2 regions of the Pseudoalteromonas nigrifaciens genome follow, and region 1 is predicted to be linked to the other one. Evidence: predicted binding sites of a transcription regulator. Region 1 holds the regulator's gene; the other holds the start of a gene.
The links. The regulator sigma-54, encoded in region 1, starts transcription at its own class of promoters, with help from an activator protein. The targets are predictions, from matches to a motif close to GTTGGCACGNNNNTNGNNT.

Region 1 (7,676 bases):
TCATACATAATTAATTCAGGGTCAAGTGCTATAGAGCGGGCTAAAGCTGCACGGCGAGCCATACCACCTGACAACTCCGACGGCATTAAATCCTTAGCGCCTCGTAAACCTACAGCTTGTAACTTCATTAATACCACTAAGCGAATAAGGTCTTCACTTAGCTTAGTGTGCTCTCTAATCGGAAAAGCAATATTATCGAATACCGACATGTCAGTAAATAATGCACCACTTTGAAACAGCATACTCATTTTGGTACGTGCTTCATATAGTACTTTACGTGACATTTTTGGAATGCTATTGCCTTCAAATAAAATATCACCCGAGTCAGGCTTTAGCTGACCGCCAATTAAACGTAGCATGGTAGTTTTACCAATGCCGCTTGGCCCCATAATGGCAGTGATTTTACCTTTAGGAACACTAAAACTCATATTTTTATATATGATTCTATCGCCCCTTGAAAAGCAAACATCCTTGACTTCTACTATTGATTGCGACAAGTCGCTCTCCATAACAATATTCACTCGTATTCCTATTTTAAGGCTTTTTCGACCAAGATGGAAAAAACAATTCGTAAGATTTTGTAATGTAATTGCCAAAACAGTTATAAGGCTCGCTCAAACCACCTTAACCTTGGCTTAAACCTTTGCATAGCATACCCTAAATATTTATAAAATAAGTGATTAACCGCTCTCTTCGCCACTGTTTTATTTATACTTTCAGATTGGCTTTTGTTACTATTCGCGCAATATGTATTTTCAATAACTGGTTCAATACAATGGTTACCTCATTTGTTATTTTAATTTTTGGTCTTGCTGGCCTAGTTTGGAGCGCTGACAAGTTCGTTTATGGCGCCGCAGCACTGGCGAAAAACTTTGGTGTGCCTACTTTAATTGTAGGGTTAACCGTTGTTGCAATGGGTTCATCAGCGCCTGAAATGATGGTTTCGGCTTCTGCCGCTTTAGCCGGTAAAACCGATACTGCCATAGGCAATGCCGTTGGCTCAAACATAACCAATATTTTATTAGTACTGGGTATTACCGCTTTATTGCGCCCGTTGTCTGTTTCATCAAGCACCTTAAAACGTGAAATACCTTTGGTATTAATTATTTCGTTAGCTACTTGGTATATTTTTTCAGATAACTATTTTTCATACCCAGAAGCAATTGCCCTACTTATTGGTTTTGTTGTATTTATTTTTGGACTTATTATTATCTCCCTAAGAGCTAAAAATAATAACGATCCATTTGTAAACGAAGCCTGCGATGAAGTACCCGATAACGTTCCCACTAAAAAGGCAGTTTTTTGGCTCATTGTGGGCTTGATATTACTTCCTGTTAGTTCTCACTTTTTAGTTGGCTCAGCTGTCGATATTGCAAAATTCTTTGGCTTAAGTGACTTGGTAATTGGCTTAACTATTATTGCTATTGGCACCAGTTTACCAGAACTGGCAGCGTCTGTTGCAGGTGTGCTTAAAAATGAAGATGACCTAGCACTGGGTAATATTGTGGGCTCAAATATTTTTAATATTTTAGCCGTGTTACCACTTGCCGGTATTATCAATCCATCGATAATCGACCCTTCTATTGCTAATCGTGATGTACTGATTATGATTGCAGCAACCTTGGCACTTATTGTTATGTCATTGAACTTTAGAGGCGCTCAGCGTATCAATAGAGTAGAAGGTGGTTTACTGCTAAGCGCATTTTTGATTTACCAAGGTTACATCTTTAGTCAAATAGGGTAAGAGTTGTCTATGACCAAGCTAAGTTTTATCGAGCAAGGGCTACGTGTTCTTGATATCGAGCGCCAAGCACTTTTTGATATAAAACAATATGTAGATGATAATTTTCATCAGGCATGTCAGCTTATGTATGACTGCAGCGGCCGTATTATAATTATTGGTATGGGTAAGTCTGGGCATATTGGCCATAAAATTGCGGCAACTTTAGCAAGCACTGGTAGCCCTGCTTTTTTTGTGCACCCAGGCGAAGCCAGCCACGGCGATTTGGGCATGATCACTAAAAACGATGTCGTTATGCTTATTTCTAACTCAGGCGAAACCAGTGAAGTACTTAATATTATTCCAGTGTTAAAACGCCTTGGTGCAAAAATTATTTCCATGACAGGAAATACACAATCAACCATGGCCACACTTGCTAACGTGCATGTATGCATTAAAGTAGAAAAAGAAGCCTGCTCATTAGGCTTAGCACCAACAGCCAGTACCACGGCAACACTCGCTATGGGCGATGCAATGGCGGTAGCACTGTTAGAAGCACGCGGATTTACTGCCGATGACTTTGCACTATCGCATCCCGGTGGCAGTTTAGGGAAGCGATTACTGCTCACCTTAAAAGATGTTATGCACAGCGGTGTAAATACGCCTATTATAACTACTTCGCAAACTATTAAAGATGCGCTGATTGAAATGACAGCTAAAGGCTTAGGTATGACCGCCATAGTTGACGATAATCAGCAACTCGCTGGGTTATTTACCGATGGTGATTTACGCCGTATTTTAGAGCAACGCGTTGATATTCATACCACGTCAATAGATGCAGTAATGACTAAATCGTGTACCACGGCAACCCAAGATATGCTTGCTGCGCAAGCGCTTAATATCATGGAACATAAACGCATTAATGGCTTAATTATTATTAATGAGCATAATCAGCCTATTGGGGCACTCAATATGCAAGACCTACTTAAAGCAGGAGTATTATAAATGCAATTTGAAGAACTCTATCAAGCGCTAAGTGATGACGCTAAAGCGCGCGCAAAAAAAGTAAAACTACTTATATGCGACATTGATGGCGTATTTTCTGATGGCCGAATTTATCTTGGCAACCAAGGTGAAGAGCTAAAAGCATTTAATACAAAAGATGGCTTTGGTATTAAAGCACTTATTAACAGCGGCTTTGAAGTAGCGGTTATTACCGGCAGGCACTCGCAAATAGTACAACAACGTATGACCAGCTTAACCGTGCAGCATATTTATCAAGGTCAAGAAAACAAGCTTATTGCCTACCAAGAACTTAAAAACAAGCTTAATTTGAGCGATGAGCAAATTGCTTATATTGGTGATGACGGCCCAGATATGCCTGTTATGGAGTTAGTTGGCTTTGCAGTCGCAGTAAACGACGCGCACCCACTAATTAAACGCTTAGCACATTACACTACGCAAATGCCGGGTGGTTTTGGTGCAGTAAGAGAGCTAACCGACTTACTTATGCTTGAAAACAATAAACCATTAACTAGCCAAGGCACCAGTTCATGAATATAGCGCGCATAGTCTTAAGCGTTTTATTCATCACCTGTATGGTTTGGCTTTGGTACCCTTATTTTACTCAGGTAAATACGGTTGCTAAAGCCGACTCAGAAGTAATAGCTAAACCCGATTACACCGCCATTGAGCTAAAACAAACAGCTTTTGACGAAAACGGTGAAATTAGCCATAAAGTAACTGCGGTTAAAACGGAGCTTTACGAGCAGCTAGGATTTACCTTATTCGAAAAACCTACTTTCATATTGTACGACGACAGACAAAAAACGTGGCGTATCAATGCTGATGAAGCAACACTTTACGATGAAAGACAATTAATTTTAGAGGGTAATGTAACTGCCCAAAACTTAATTGATGGCGCAATGATAGACAAAATTACCGCCGACAATATTCAAGTAGATATAATGCTACTCACTATGCGCAGCGAACAGCCCGTTATTATAACTGGACCGAATTTAAAGATCACCGGTAAAGGCCTTGAAGCCAATTTAACAACCGAGGTGATAAAACTAATTAACCATACGCGAACACTATATTATGACCAATAACCTTGCAAAAATACTTATTATTCCATCGCTTATACTTGTATTTAATAGTAATGCGGCAGAGCAAAGTACTTCCCCATTAGCTAATCAAATTTCTATTAGTGCTGACCGCCAAGAAGGCCAACTAAAAGAAAACGTTGGTATTTTTGAGAAAAACGTCGAGATAATTCACGGTAATCGTCGTATCACCGCCGATCGTTTAGAAGTACATAAGCGCGACGAACTTGGCGATAATAAACAACTATTAATTGCCACGGGCAGCCCTGCATATTTTGAAGAAAAGCAAGCAGATGGCACTGTCATGAGCGCCAGCGCTAACGAAGTACGTTACGATGTAGCGAAACGTTTTTTAACCCTGGTAGGAGATGCAAACATTTCTCAAGCTGGGCAAAAAATTACGGCTAAAAGCATCACTTATGATATAGAGCAACAGCTTATAAGTGCTGAAAAAGATGAAAACTCAACTGATCGGGTACACACTATTTTAGTGCCTGTAGACGTAAAAAAAGAACAAAAACTCAATAAAGGTCAGCCATGAGTACATTAAAAGCAGAGCTATTAGCAAAAAGCTATAAAGGCCGTGAAGTTGTTAAAAATGTAGGACTTGAAGTAAAAGCTGGTAGCATTGTTGGTTTACTTGGCCCAAATGGCGCAGGTAAAACCACTACCTTTTACATGATTGTAGGCTTAGTACCTAGCGACAAAGGTAAAATATTAATTGATGATAACGATATTACCTTACTTCCTATGCACAGCCGTGCTCGTTTAGGTATTGGTTATTTACCACAAGAATCTTCTATTTTTAGAAAGCTCACTGTGTATCAAAATTTAATGGCTATTTTAGAAACGCGTAAGCAACTAAATAAACAAGCCAGGGAAGAAACCCTAAATAGTTTATTGGACGAATTTAGCCTGCAACATATTCGCGACAGCTTAGGTATGGCGCTATCTGGTGGTGAACGTCGCCGCGTAGAAATAGCACGTGCTTTAGCTGCAGATCCTAAATTTATATTGCTTGATGAGCCCTTTGCTGGCGTGGATCCTATTTCAGTACTCGATATTAAAAAAATTATAGAACACCTTAAAAATCGTGGTATTGGCGTACTAATTACCGACCACAATGTAAGGGAAACCCTTGATGTTTGTGAAAAAGCCTACATTGTTTCTCATGGGGAGCTAATTGCATCTGGTACTCCTGAATTTGTATTAAACGATAAAACAGTACGTGATGTTTATTTAGGCGAGCAGTTCAAACTGTAATATTTATGTTATTACTATAAGCATCTGCTAAGATTAATCATATCAATTTATAAGGATTGTTAGAGATAAATGAGGCAATCATTACAGCTGCGCATGGGCCAGCAACTTACAATGACTCCGCAACTGCAACAGGCTATTCGCTTATTGCAGCTTAGTACCTTGGATCTCCAGCAAGAAATACAAGAAGCACTTGATAGCAACCCATTACTTGAAGTTGATGAACAAGATTACACGGAAGAATCAGCAGGTAAAAACGAGCAAAAAGCAGATGACATTACTGTTAGCGCCTCTGCTGACGACACCCCAAGCGAGTATGAGCAAGATAGCGGTGAAGCACTAAATAAAGACACCATAAGCGACGACATGGCCATGGATGTATCATGGGATGAATATATGAGCGCAGCGCCTGCCTCTTCATCAGGGCCAATGCCTGAAGATGAATCTATTTATCAAGGTGCATCAACCGAAACCCTGCATGAATACTTAATGTGGCAATTACAGCTCACCCCTTTTAGCCCTACCGACGAAGCTATTGCCATAGCTATCGTTGAAGCCGTAGATGACTCTGGTATTTTAACCCTCAGTTGCGAAGACCTTTTAGCAAGCTTTAACCAAGAAACTGACGACGAACACGAAGTAGAACTAGATGAAATAGAAGCAGTGCTAAAGCGCATTCAATTATTTGATCCTGTTGGTATTGCAGCTCGCAGCTTGCAAGAATGCTTATGCATTCAATTAAATCAATTTGATAAAGACACCCCTTATATTAACGAAACAAAAATGGTGTTAACTGATCATATCGATTTACTCGCTGCTCGCGACTATCGTACGTTAATGAAAAAAACTAAGCTCAAAGAAGAAGAGCTTAAAGAAATAATGACACTTATTCATACGCTTAATCCTAAGCCTGCGGATACTATTGTCAGAGAAGAGTCTGAATACGTTATACCTGACGTGTCTGTTAAAAAAATAAAAGGCCGTTGGGTGGTAGAGCTAAACCCAGATAGCATGCCAAAAATACGTGTTAACAGCCAATATGCGGCTATGTCTCGTACAGTAAAATCCAGCGGTGACAGCCAATTTATTCGCTCGCACTTACAAGAAGCTAAATGGTTTATTAAAAGCCTAGAAAGTAGAAACGAAACACTCCTGAAAGTAACTAATTGTATTGTTAAGCAGCAACAAGCGTTTTTTGAACATGGCCCAGAAGCCATGAAACCTATGGTATTAAACGATGTTGCCGAAATAGTTGAAATGCACGAGTCGACTATTTCACGGGTCACTACGCAAAAATATATGCACACTCCACGTGGCATTTTTGAGCTTAAGTACTTTTTTTCAAGCCATGTAAGCACCGAAAATGGTGGCGAATGTTCATCAACTGCCATACGTGCCCTGATTAAAAAGTTGATAGCTGCAGAAAACTTAGCCAAACCATTGAGTGATAGCAAGATTGCAGATATATTGGCTGAGCAAGGAATTAAAGTAGCTAGACGGACAATTGCAAAATATCGCGAATCTCTGGCTATTCCCCCGTCAAATCAACGTAAAAGCTTGATTTAAGACGTACAACAAAGAGGAAAATGCTGATGCAACTAAACTTAACTGGTCGTCATGTAGACATTACAGACTCATTAAGAGACTATGTAAATAATAAATTTGCAAAGCTGCAAAGACACTCAGATCACATAACTAATGTGCATGTTATTCTCGATGTAGAAAAATTAAGTCAAAAAGCTGAAGCAACAATTTTTGTAAGTGGCGCTGAGCTATTTGCATCGACCGAACACCAAGATATGTACGCTGCCATTGACTCGTTGATTGACAAACTCGATCGTCAAGTAATTAAACACAAAGAGAAGTTTGCTCGACACTAACACTATGAAATTAAGCTCACTTATATGCCAGGACTGCAGCAAAGCTGTGGTCCTTTTTAATAGTAAAAAAAGAATTTTAGAATTCATCAGTGAACTCGCGCATAAAAAAATGCCGTATTTACCTCAGCAAGATATTCTCACTGCTTTATTGGCAAGAGAAAAGCTAGGTAGTACCGGTATTGGCCGAGGAATAGCAATTCCACATGGCCGTATGAGCGGGGCACAAGAGCCTCTTGCCTTAATTTTAATAAGCGAAACCGCTATTAATTTTGATGCAATTGATAATCGTCCAGTTGATATTTTTGTTGCGCTTATAGTGCCCGATGGCGATAACCAGCAGCACTTGAAAACACTAGCCACAATAGCTGATAAACTAAACGATAAAGAGTTTTGTAAGCAATTGCGTGCGGCAAAGTCTGATGAAGCGTTATACCAAGTTATTTTGGATCAATCCTAGTTACTAATAAAGGGGTGGTAAATGGAATTAATTATTATAAGTGGCCGATCAGGTTCTGGTAAGTCAGTTGCTTTACGTGTTGTAGAAGATTTAGGTTACTATTGTGTAGATAATATTCCGGTAAATTTGCTGCCTTCATTAGTGCGCAGTGTCTCTGATAACTACGATAAAATAGCCGTTAGTATAGACGTGCGTAACCTGCCTAAAGATCAGCAGCAGTTTAACGATATTCTTGAGTACTTGCCCGACTTTGC
Region 2 (7,676 bases), 1.4 Mb from region 1:
TGTTTTTTAACTGCAGCGCCTTGTTCAAACTCTAAGGTTACTTTGTTAGCTTTTTCACCCTGCCAGCTTTTATCTGACTTAATGTTAAATAAGTTATTTGAGCTGTTACCGTCGCTTTTATTAATAATATGCTTACCCCAACCGGTTTCAAGTGCCGCTTGTGCAACCATTACCGCAGGATTTAAACCAATTTTTTGCGCTGCAGTTTTAGCGTGTTCCCATACTGAACTTACAAACTCTTCGGCCGTTTCAAAGTTTGGCTTAGCTACTTCTGGCTTTTCGGTATTCATAGCGCTTTTATCTACAGGCTCGGTTACGGCTTTTTTACGCTGTTGCTGCGGCAACTCTATGCCAGCACGCTGATCGCTTAAAAGATCGTTACTGGTTCTGAGTACTGAAGCTGGGGTGTAATTTTTTGCCGTAGGAGAAAGTTGCTGCACTATTAAGTCGGCAAGCCCTAATGAACCATTAGACGAGAGCTCTGATGAAAGTTGCTGATCGTGCATTTCTTCAAAAAACTTTACGCTACTTGAATTTAATGGGCTTTCTTTGTCTTCGAAGGCTTCGCTGGCTTTGCGCATGCTTTTAAGCAACATTTGCGTAAATATGGCTTCAAATTGTGCCGCTGCTTTTTTGAGAGCCGCTTTTGAGGCATCACTAGACGCGTCGCCACTGTTTAGGGCATCTTTACGCAAAGCGTTTAAGTTACCTAAATCAAAAAAGTTTTGCTTATCGAGATGATTTGTTTCCATCAGCTTTTTGACACAATAATGAATAATGTATAAAGCAATGCAAAAATTGAGCCAGAGGGGAAGGTGTTAAGCAAAATGCCATCGGTTACCAGCTTTTAAAACTGACCACCGATAGCATTACGTTGTTTTAAATTACAACTAGCTGGCCGTTTATTGCGCCAGCTTCTTTTAGGGCTTCTAGTATTGCCATTAAATCGCCAGGCGCGGCGCCTACTTCGTTTATAGCGCGTACTAGGTCATCTAGGCTCACTCCGGGGTTAAATACAAATGCCCGTGAGTCGTCTTGTTTTATATCTATAATACTTTGCTGGGTAACAACGGTATCGCCATCACTAAAAGCATTAGGTTGCGATACGTTTTGTTGCTCCGCAATAGTTACTGTTAAGCCACCATGGGTAATAGCCGCAGGTTGTAGCTTTACGTTTTTACCAATAACAATAGTACCGGTACGCGAGTTAACGATAATTTTTGCCGCTGTATCTGCTGGGGTAAACTCTAGGTTTTCGAGCGTTGATAAATAAGACACGCGCTGCGAGGCGTCTCTTGGGGCAATAACTCTAATAGACGCTGCATCGAGTGCTTGGGCGCTATTTGGGCCAACTAAATCGTTTATGGTTTTTTCTAATCGCTTAGCGGTAGTAAAGTCTGGGCGATTTAAGTTAAAAGTAATATAGTCGTTTTGCATAAATGGGCTTTTAACTGCGCGCTCAACGGTTGCGCCATTTGGAATGCGCCCCACTGTTGGCGTGTTTATAACGACTTTACTGCCATCAAGCCCCTCTGCGCCTAAACCACCTACAATTAAACTACCTTGGCCAATAGCGTATACGTTGCCGTCGACCCCTTTTAAAAAGGTTTGTAGTAAAGTACCACCGCGTAAACTACCTGCACTACCAATAGATGATACGGTAATATCTATAGTTTGCCCGGGCTTTCTAAAAGGCGGTAGCTCTGCATGCACTGCAACCGCAGCCACGTTTTTAATTTTTGGTTTTAAGCTTGCTGGTAACGTAATGCCAAAGCTGTTTAACATGCCTTTAAAGCTTTGCTCGGTAAATCGGCTTTGCTCGCCCGTACCAGGTAAGCCAACAACTAGGCCATAGCCTACTAATTGGTTTGAGCGTACGCCCTCAACCATAGACACATCTTTAATGCGCTCGGCCATGGCAGGAAGTTGCCAGCCAAGTAACACCATTAAACAAAAAACTTTAAATACATTCATAATGAATGTCCTCTAAAAAGGAAAAAGTGAGCTACTAAAAAAGCGTGTTAGCCAACCGGCACTTTGTGCTTCTTGAGTTTGCCCTTTGCCCGAATATTGAATTCGTGCATTAGCAATTCTATTTGACTGTACGGTATTGTCTGCAGTTACATCTTCTGGCCTTACTAATCCCTCTAAACGAATAAATTCTTCGCCTGAGTTTAACGTTAGCCATTTTTCGCCGCGAATAACTAAGTTACCATTAGGTAAAACACGCATTACATTTACCGATATATCACCGGCTAAACTATTTGACTGATTTGATTTTGAGTCGCCTTTAAATGACGCGTCGCTGCCAATACCAAATTGAATGCTGTCGCCGCCAATATTTACCGGTAATCCGCCTAAACCAATAACGGGGTCGAGTTTTGCGTCTGACTGTTTATCAGTTTCTGTTTTTGCCGCTTTAGAGGCTTGCGTAGATTCTTGCAATTTAACCGTAATTATATCGCCGGTACGCAGTGCTTTTTTATCAGCGTATAAGTCGTTCGATAAATACGTATTAAACAGTGAGCCATTAGCAACTGCCGGTTCAACATTGGGTTCTGGGTACATGGGTGCGTAGTAAGGATCGTCTTGTACTACATCACTATTTTGTGTAGACACACAGCCACTTAACAATAAAGTACCCGCTGCAAATAATATAATATTGCGCATAATAACCTCTAAAATATTATAATTGCTGATTGATGTAGCTCATCATTTCATCAACTGCCGAAATTACTTTTGAGTTCATTTCGTAAACACGTTGGGTTTCTATTAGGTTTACCAACTCTTCGGTTACGTTTACGTTTGACGTTTCTAGTGAGCCTTGAATAATAGTGCCTAGCCCATCAACCCCAGGGTTACCCTGCACCGGCGCGCCACTTACCGCAGTTTCGGTGTAAAGGTTTTGCCCTATAGGCTCAAGGCCCGACGGATTAATAAAGTCACTAATGGTAATTTGTCCAATAACCACGTTATCGGCCTGCCCTGCAACACGTACAGACACTTCACCGTCTTGCGATACAGTTATTGATTGCGCGTCGTCGGGTACGTTCATTTCAGGTTGAACTACATAACCGGCACCCGAGGTTACAACTCGCCCGTCGCCATCGGTGGTAAATTGTCCGTTGCGCGAATAAGCAATATTGCCATCTGGCTGCAATACTTCAAAAAAGCCTGAACCAGAAATCATCCAATCTAGTGAATTTTCAGTAGTTAGCATATTACCTTGCGAAAAGTTTTTTTGGTTAGCTACCACTTTAGCACCAGCACCTAGCATTAAACCTGATGGCATTTCGGTATCTTGCGATGAGCGACCGCCTGGCTGATTAATGTTTTGGTAAAGTAAATCTTCAAAAACGGCGCGGCTTTTTTTATAACCAACCGTACTGGCGTTGGCTAAGTTATTTGAAATAACCGAAATGTCGGTTTGTTGGGCGTCAAGCCCAGTTTTACTGATCCACAATGCTGGATTCATAATCGTGTCCTCATTTTAAAGTTAAACTATGCGCAACAGCTGATCTTGCGATTGATCTATTTCTTCTGCTGTTTTCATTAGCTTTACTTGTAATTCAAATTGGCGTTGATGGCTGATCATATCGACCATTTCGTGTACCGGATTAACGTTCGACATTTCTAATGCGCCGCTTATCACTTGTACGTTAGCTGAGGTTTCAACCGTTTGATTTGGTTTTGGTCTAAATAAACCATCGTTACCTTTTTCAAGTGTTGAGTTATTTGCCTCAACCACTTTTAAACGATCAACCTCTTCTAAAAAGTTAGCCGGCGCGCCTTGTGGGCGTACTTGTATGGCACCGTCTTTACTAAATTCTATTTTTTCAATCGGGACTGGCAAAATAATAGGGCCGCCTTCGCCAATTACTTGACGACCACCGCTGGTAACTAACATGCCTTCGGCGGTAATATTAAGCGTACCTACTTTTGTATAAGCTTCGTTGCCGGAGGCGTCTTGTACACTCAGCCAGGCGTTATCGCTCATGGCAATGTCGAGCTCGCGACCGGTTTGCTGTATGCCACCCGATGTCATGTTTGAACCTGGGCGCTCTTCCATAGAAAACACCCGCGATGGCAAACCTTCACCAAACGCTTGCATAGATCGAGCTTGGGCAAAGTCGGCTTTAAAACCTGTAGTGTTTGCGTTCGCCAAATTATTGGCTTTAAGGGCAAGCCCCATTAAGCTTTGCTTAGCGCCAGACGCGGCAATGTAGACCATTTTATCCATAACATCGACTCACTTAAAAATCTCTGTAAGAACAAATGCAATATATGCGCCATTGTTAAATACAGCAGTAAAACTGCACCGCCAAGCAATGTGGTATACCGCCGGTAGCTGCAGAAATTATAGGGATGAGGTTCTAGGGGCTAGGTTCTAGGTTGATACCTGACGCCTCAAACCTGATCTTATAAACAAAAAAGGCTGCAATTAAGCAGCCTTGAATATTCAAATTAATAAATTGTGCTTTATCTAATTTGCAGAATACTTTGCTGAATTGTTGAGTTAACTTCCAGCGCTCGCGAGTTTGCTTGGAAATTACGCTGTGCGCTAATCAAATCAACTAGTTCGTTAGTTAAGTTTACGTTTGACTGCTCAAGCGCTGATGAGTTGATATTACCTAATGTGCCAGAGCCTGGTTCACCAGCAATAGGCTCGCCTGACGCTATACTCGCTTTCCAACCTGTGCTGCCCACTTGTTGTAAACCTTGCGAGTTTGAAAAACGCACCATAGCCACTTGGCCTAAAAATGTTGAGTCGCCATTACTGTACGAAGCCACAACTTTACCGTCGGCGCCAATATCAATACCCGCTAAACGGCCAACCGTTGCACCGTCTTGCTCAAGTGCTTTTACTTCAAAGCGACTTGCGTATTGAGTAGGTATTTTATTAGCTGTACCGGTTTCATCACGCCAGTTAATTTCAACAGGCGCTGGGAAGGTAGCGCCATTGGTTAATAAATCAGAAAGCCCCGCTGTACCACCGCCACCAGCTGCAATAGACAATGGATTAAAAGTGTTACTTACGTTTGGCGTGCCGTCTGTACTTTGCGGTAAGCCACTTGAGTCAAACTGAAAAGTAGTCATAGGAGTGTACGGAGCTACTGTTTGCTCAACCCCATTGGCACCAAAGGATTTACCATCAAGTGTTGAATGTACGCTCCATTGATTTTCATTACCGGGTACTGCAGGGTCGCTTTTCACAAAAAATAGCTGCAATACATGTGGCTCACCGAGTGAGTCATACACGGTTGTTGAGGTTGATGAATTATAAGTTGCACTTTCGGTAGGGTTAAACGCAATTGTAGGTGCAATTGATCGTGAGTCTAAATTAAACGAGCTATACACGCTTGAAGTAGCACGCGGCGATCCTGACGAGTCAGGTATTTGTAAAGCCGATGAAGTGCTTAAACTCACTGATGTAGTATCGCCTGTTGAAGGGTCAACCGGAAAGCCTTGTAAAAAGCTGCCATTTGCATCTACCACAAAGTTGTCTTTGTTTAACTTAAATGCGCCGGCACGTGTGTAAGTAAAATCTTGCGCGCCTAGGTCTTGGCTGGTTGCAAAGTAACCTTCACCGGTAATCGCTAAATCTAACGAGTTATTGGTAAACTGTAATGATCCTTGATGAAATTGTTGTGCAACCATAGTCGTTTGCACGCCGTCACCATTTTTTGTTTTACCCGAACTAAATACCGACGATGCATACACGTCAGCAAATTCTGCGCGCGACTCTTTAAAACCCGTAGTATTTACGTTGGCTATATTATTTGCCGTAACGTTTAAATCTTTTTGTGCGGCAGCAAGGCCGGATAATGCAATATTGAAGCTCATAATTGACCTCTAAACTATTTAATTTTTAGCCCGCTGGCTAATGAATCTTTTACGCGATTTCTGCAACATCAGTCAGCCTAACCGCACCTTCTTTAGTGTTAATAATGATGCCATTTGCACCATTAATATTAACACTCTCAATATTTTTAAAGGTAGCAATTGGCAGGCTCGAAAACTCACCATTAGTACTCCCCTCAGCTTTAATTTTATATTCGCCAGGAGGTAGGCGCTCACCCGCTTCGTTTTTACCATCCCATGCAAAACGCACTGCACCAGCTGGTTGCGAGCCTAAATCTATGGTTCTAACTAACTGCCCAGACTCATCTTCAATTCTAAGCTTTAAGCTTTCAACTGGCTTTTCGGCAACAACTGAGCCTCGTGCATCACCTGCTTCATTTAAATCTAATGTGTCAGACTCTAAAAGCGCCTGCTTGCCTACTAATGTAGATGCTTGCAGTGCTGAATTTGATGTCATTGATGCAGCTAAAGCTTCAAAGTTAGAGTTTAAATTTGAAATTCCCTCAGCCATAGTAAAGCTAGTCATTTGCGCAATCATCTGATCGTTATCAGCCGGTTTACTCGGATCTTGAAACGACAGTTGCTGCGTTAGTAATGAGAAAAAATCTTCTTGGGTTAACGCATCACTCTTGTCTTTACTGGCTGCTTGTTTTTCTTGCCACCGTAAAGAGTCTAAATAGGATGAAGATGTACTAATATCGTTACTCATAACCTACCCTCTGTTACCGCTGGCCTAGCAGCAGTGTTTTACTTAACATTTGCTTTGCTGCATCGGCAACTTGCACATTTGTTTGATACGAACGAGAGGCAGAAATCATGTTTGCCATCTCCTCAACAACATTAACGTTGGGTTTATAGATATAGCCATTTTCATCCGCACTTGGATGGTTTGGGTTATATTCGATTTGTAATGGTTTGTTGCTCTCAACAATGCCTAATACTTTAACGCCAACAGCGGAGCCCTGTGGATTACTTGCTGATGCTGAAGCTTTAGTAAGCTCAGCAGCAAATACAGGTTGTCGCGCTCGGTAAGTTTTATCCTGAGAAGAACTAATAGTATTCGCATTAGAAATATTACTTGCGGTGGTGTTTAAACGCACATTTTGTGCGCTCATACCAGAACCAGCAATATCAAAAACATTATATAAACTCATAATTATTATCCTTGGCTACCGAGTGCTTTTTTCAGACCTTTAAATCTGCCGCTTAAAAATTGCAAGCTGGCCTGATACTCCATAGCATTCTGTGCATACAAGTTTCGTTCCACCTGTATATCAACCGAGTTGCCATCACCTGTATCTGGTTGATTTGCATTACGAAACATTTCTGAACCACCTACTTCTTTACTACCACCGGCAATGTGTTTACTGTTGGTTCTGACCATACTATTGCCGCCTTGTTGGTGTGACTTTGCCGTTTTTAGTGCAGAGGCAAAGTCTATATCTTTTGCTTTATAGCCCGGCGTATCAGCATTAGCGATATTGGTAGCGAGCATTTCGGCTCTTTGCGAACGGATCAACATAGCGTGCGGGTGCACACCAAGCGCTTTATCAAAACTGATAGCCATAACCATCTCCAAAAAATTGACTTAGCTTGAACAAAGCAAGAAATAAGCCATTTAACTAATTTTTGTTTAAAGTTATTTACTAAGCTGATTAAATATAGCTATTTAAAGTGCAGGTTTTAGGGAGATTTTAAGGCAATAAGTAAATTGATATGAGCCAATAAAGTTATTATAAAAATGCCAGCAGTTAAAAACTCTAAAGCACATTTGCACAATGGATGCGAATGGGAGTATATGAGCAGTGATTTAA

Region 2: a site for sigma-54 is predicted at 4,276-4,294, ahead of PNIG_RS04090 (flagellar basal body rod protein FlgF). Genes of this name have one in related genera too.

The regions. Positions count from the first base shown of each region.
Region 1 is NZ_CP011036.1:2,967,234-2,974,909, forward strand. Features, by position in the region: gene PNIG_RS14075 (ATP-binding cassette domain-containing protein) at 1-509, opposite strand, end outside; gene PNIG_RS14080 (calcium/sodium antiporter) at 776-1,744, shown strand; gene PNIG_RS14085 (KpsF/GutQ family sugar-phosphate isomerase) at 1,754-2,725, shown strand; gene kdsC (3-deoxy-manno-octulosonate-8-phosphatase KdsC) at 2,726-3,277, shown strand; gene lptC (LPS export ABC transporter periplasmic protein LptC) at 3,274-3,831, shown strand; gene lptA (lipopolysaccharide transport periplasmic protein LptA) at 3,821-4,366, shown strand; gene lptB (LPS export ABC transporter ATP-binding protein) at 4,363-5,088, shown strand; gene PNIG_RS14110 (RNA polymerase factor sigma-54) at 5,158-6,651, shown strand; gene hpf (ribosome hibernation promoting factor) at 6,678-6,965, shown strand; gene ptsN (PTS IIA-like nitrogen regulatory protein PtsN) at 6,970-7,422, shown strand; gene rapZ (RNase adapter RapZ) at 7,444-7,676, shown strand, end outside.
Region 2 is NZ_CP011036.1:863,150-870,825, reverse strand. Features, by position in the region: gene flgJ (flagellar assembly peptidoglycan hydrolase FlgJ) at 1-752, opposite strand, end outside; gene PNIG_RS04105 (flagellar basal body P-ring protein FlgI) at 880-1,974, opposite strand; gene flgH (flagellar basal body L-ring protein FlgH) at 1,987-2,670, opposite strand; gene flgG (flagellar basal-body rod protein FlgG) at 2,687-3,475, opposite strand; gene PNIG_RS04090 (flagellar basal body rod protein FlgF) at 3,497-4,240, opposite strand; gene flgE (flagellar hook protein FlgE) at 4,480-5,844, opposite strand; gene PNIG_RS04080 (flagellar hook assembly protein FlgD) at 5,894-6,571, opposite strand; gene flgC (flagellar basal body rod protein FlgC) at 6,585-7,016, opposite strand; gene flgB (flagellar basal body rod protein FlgB) at 7,022-7,429, opposite strand.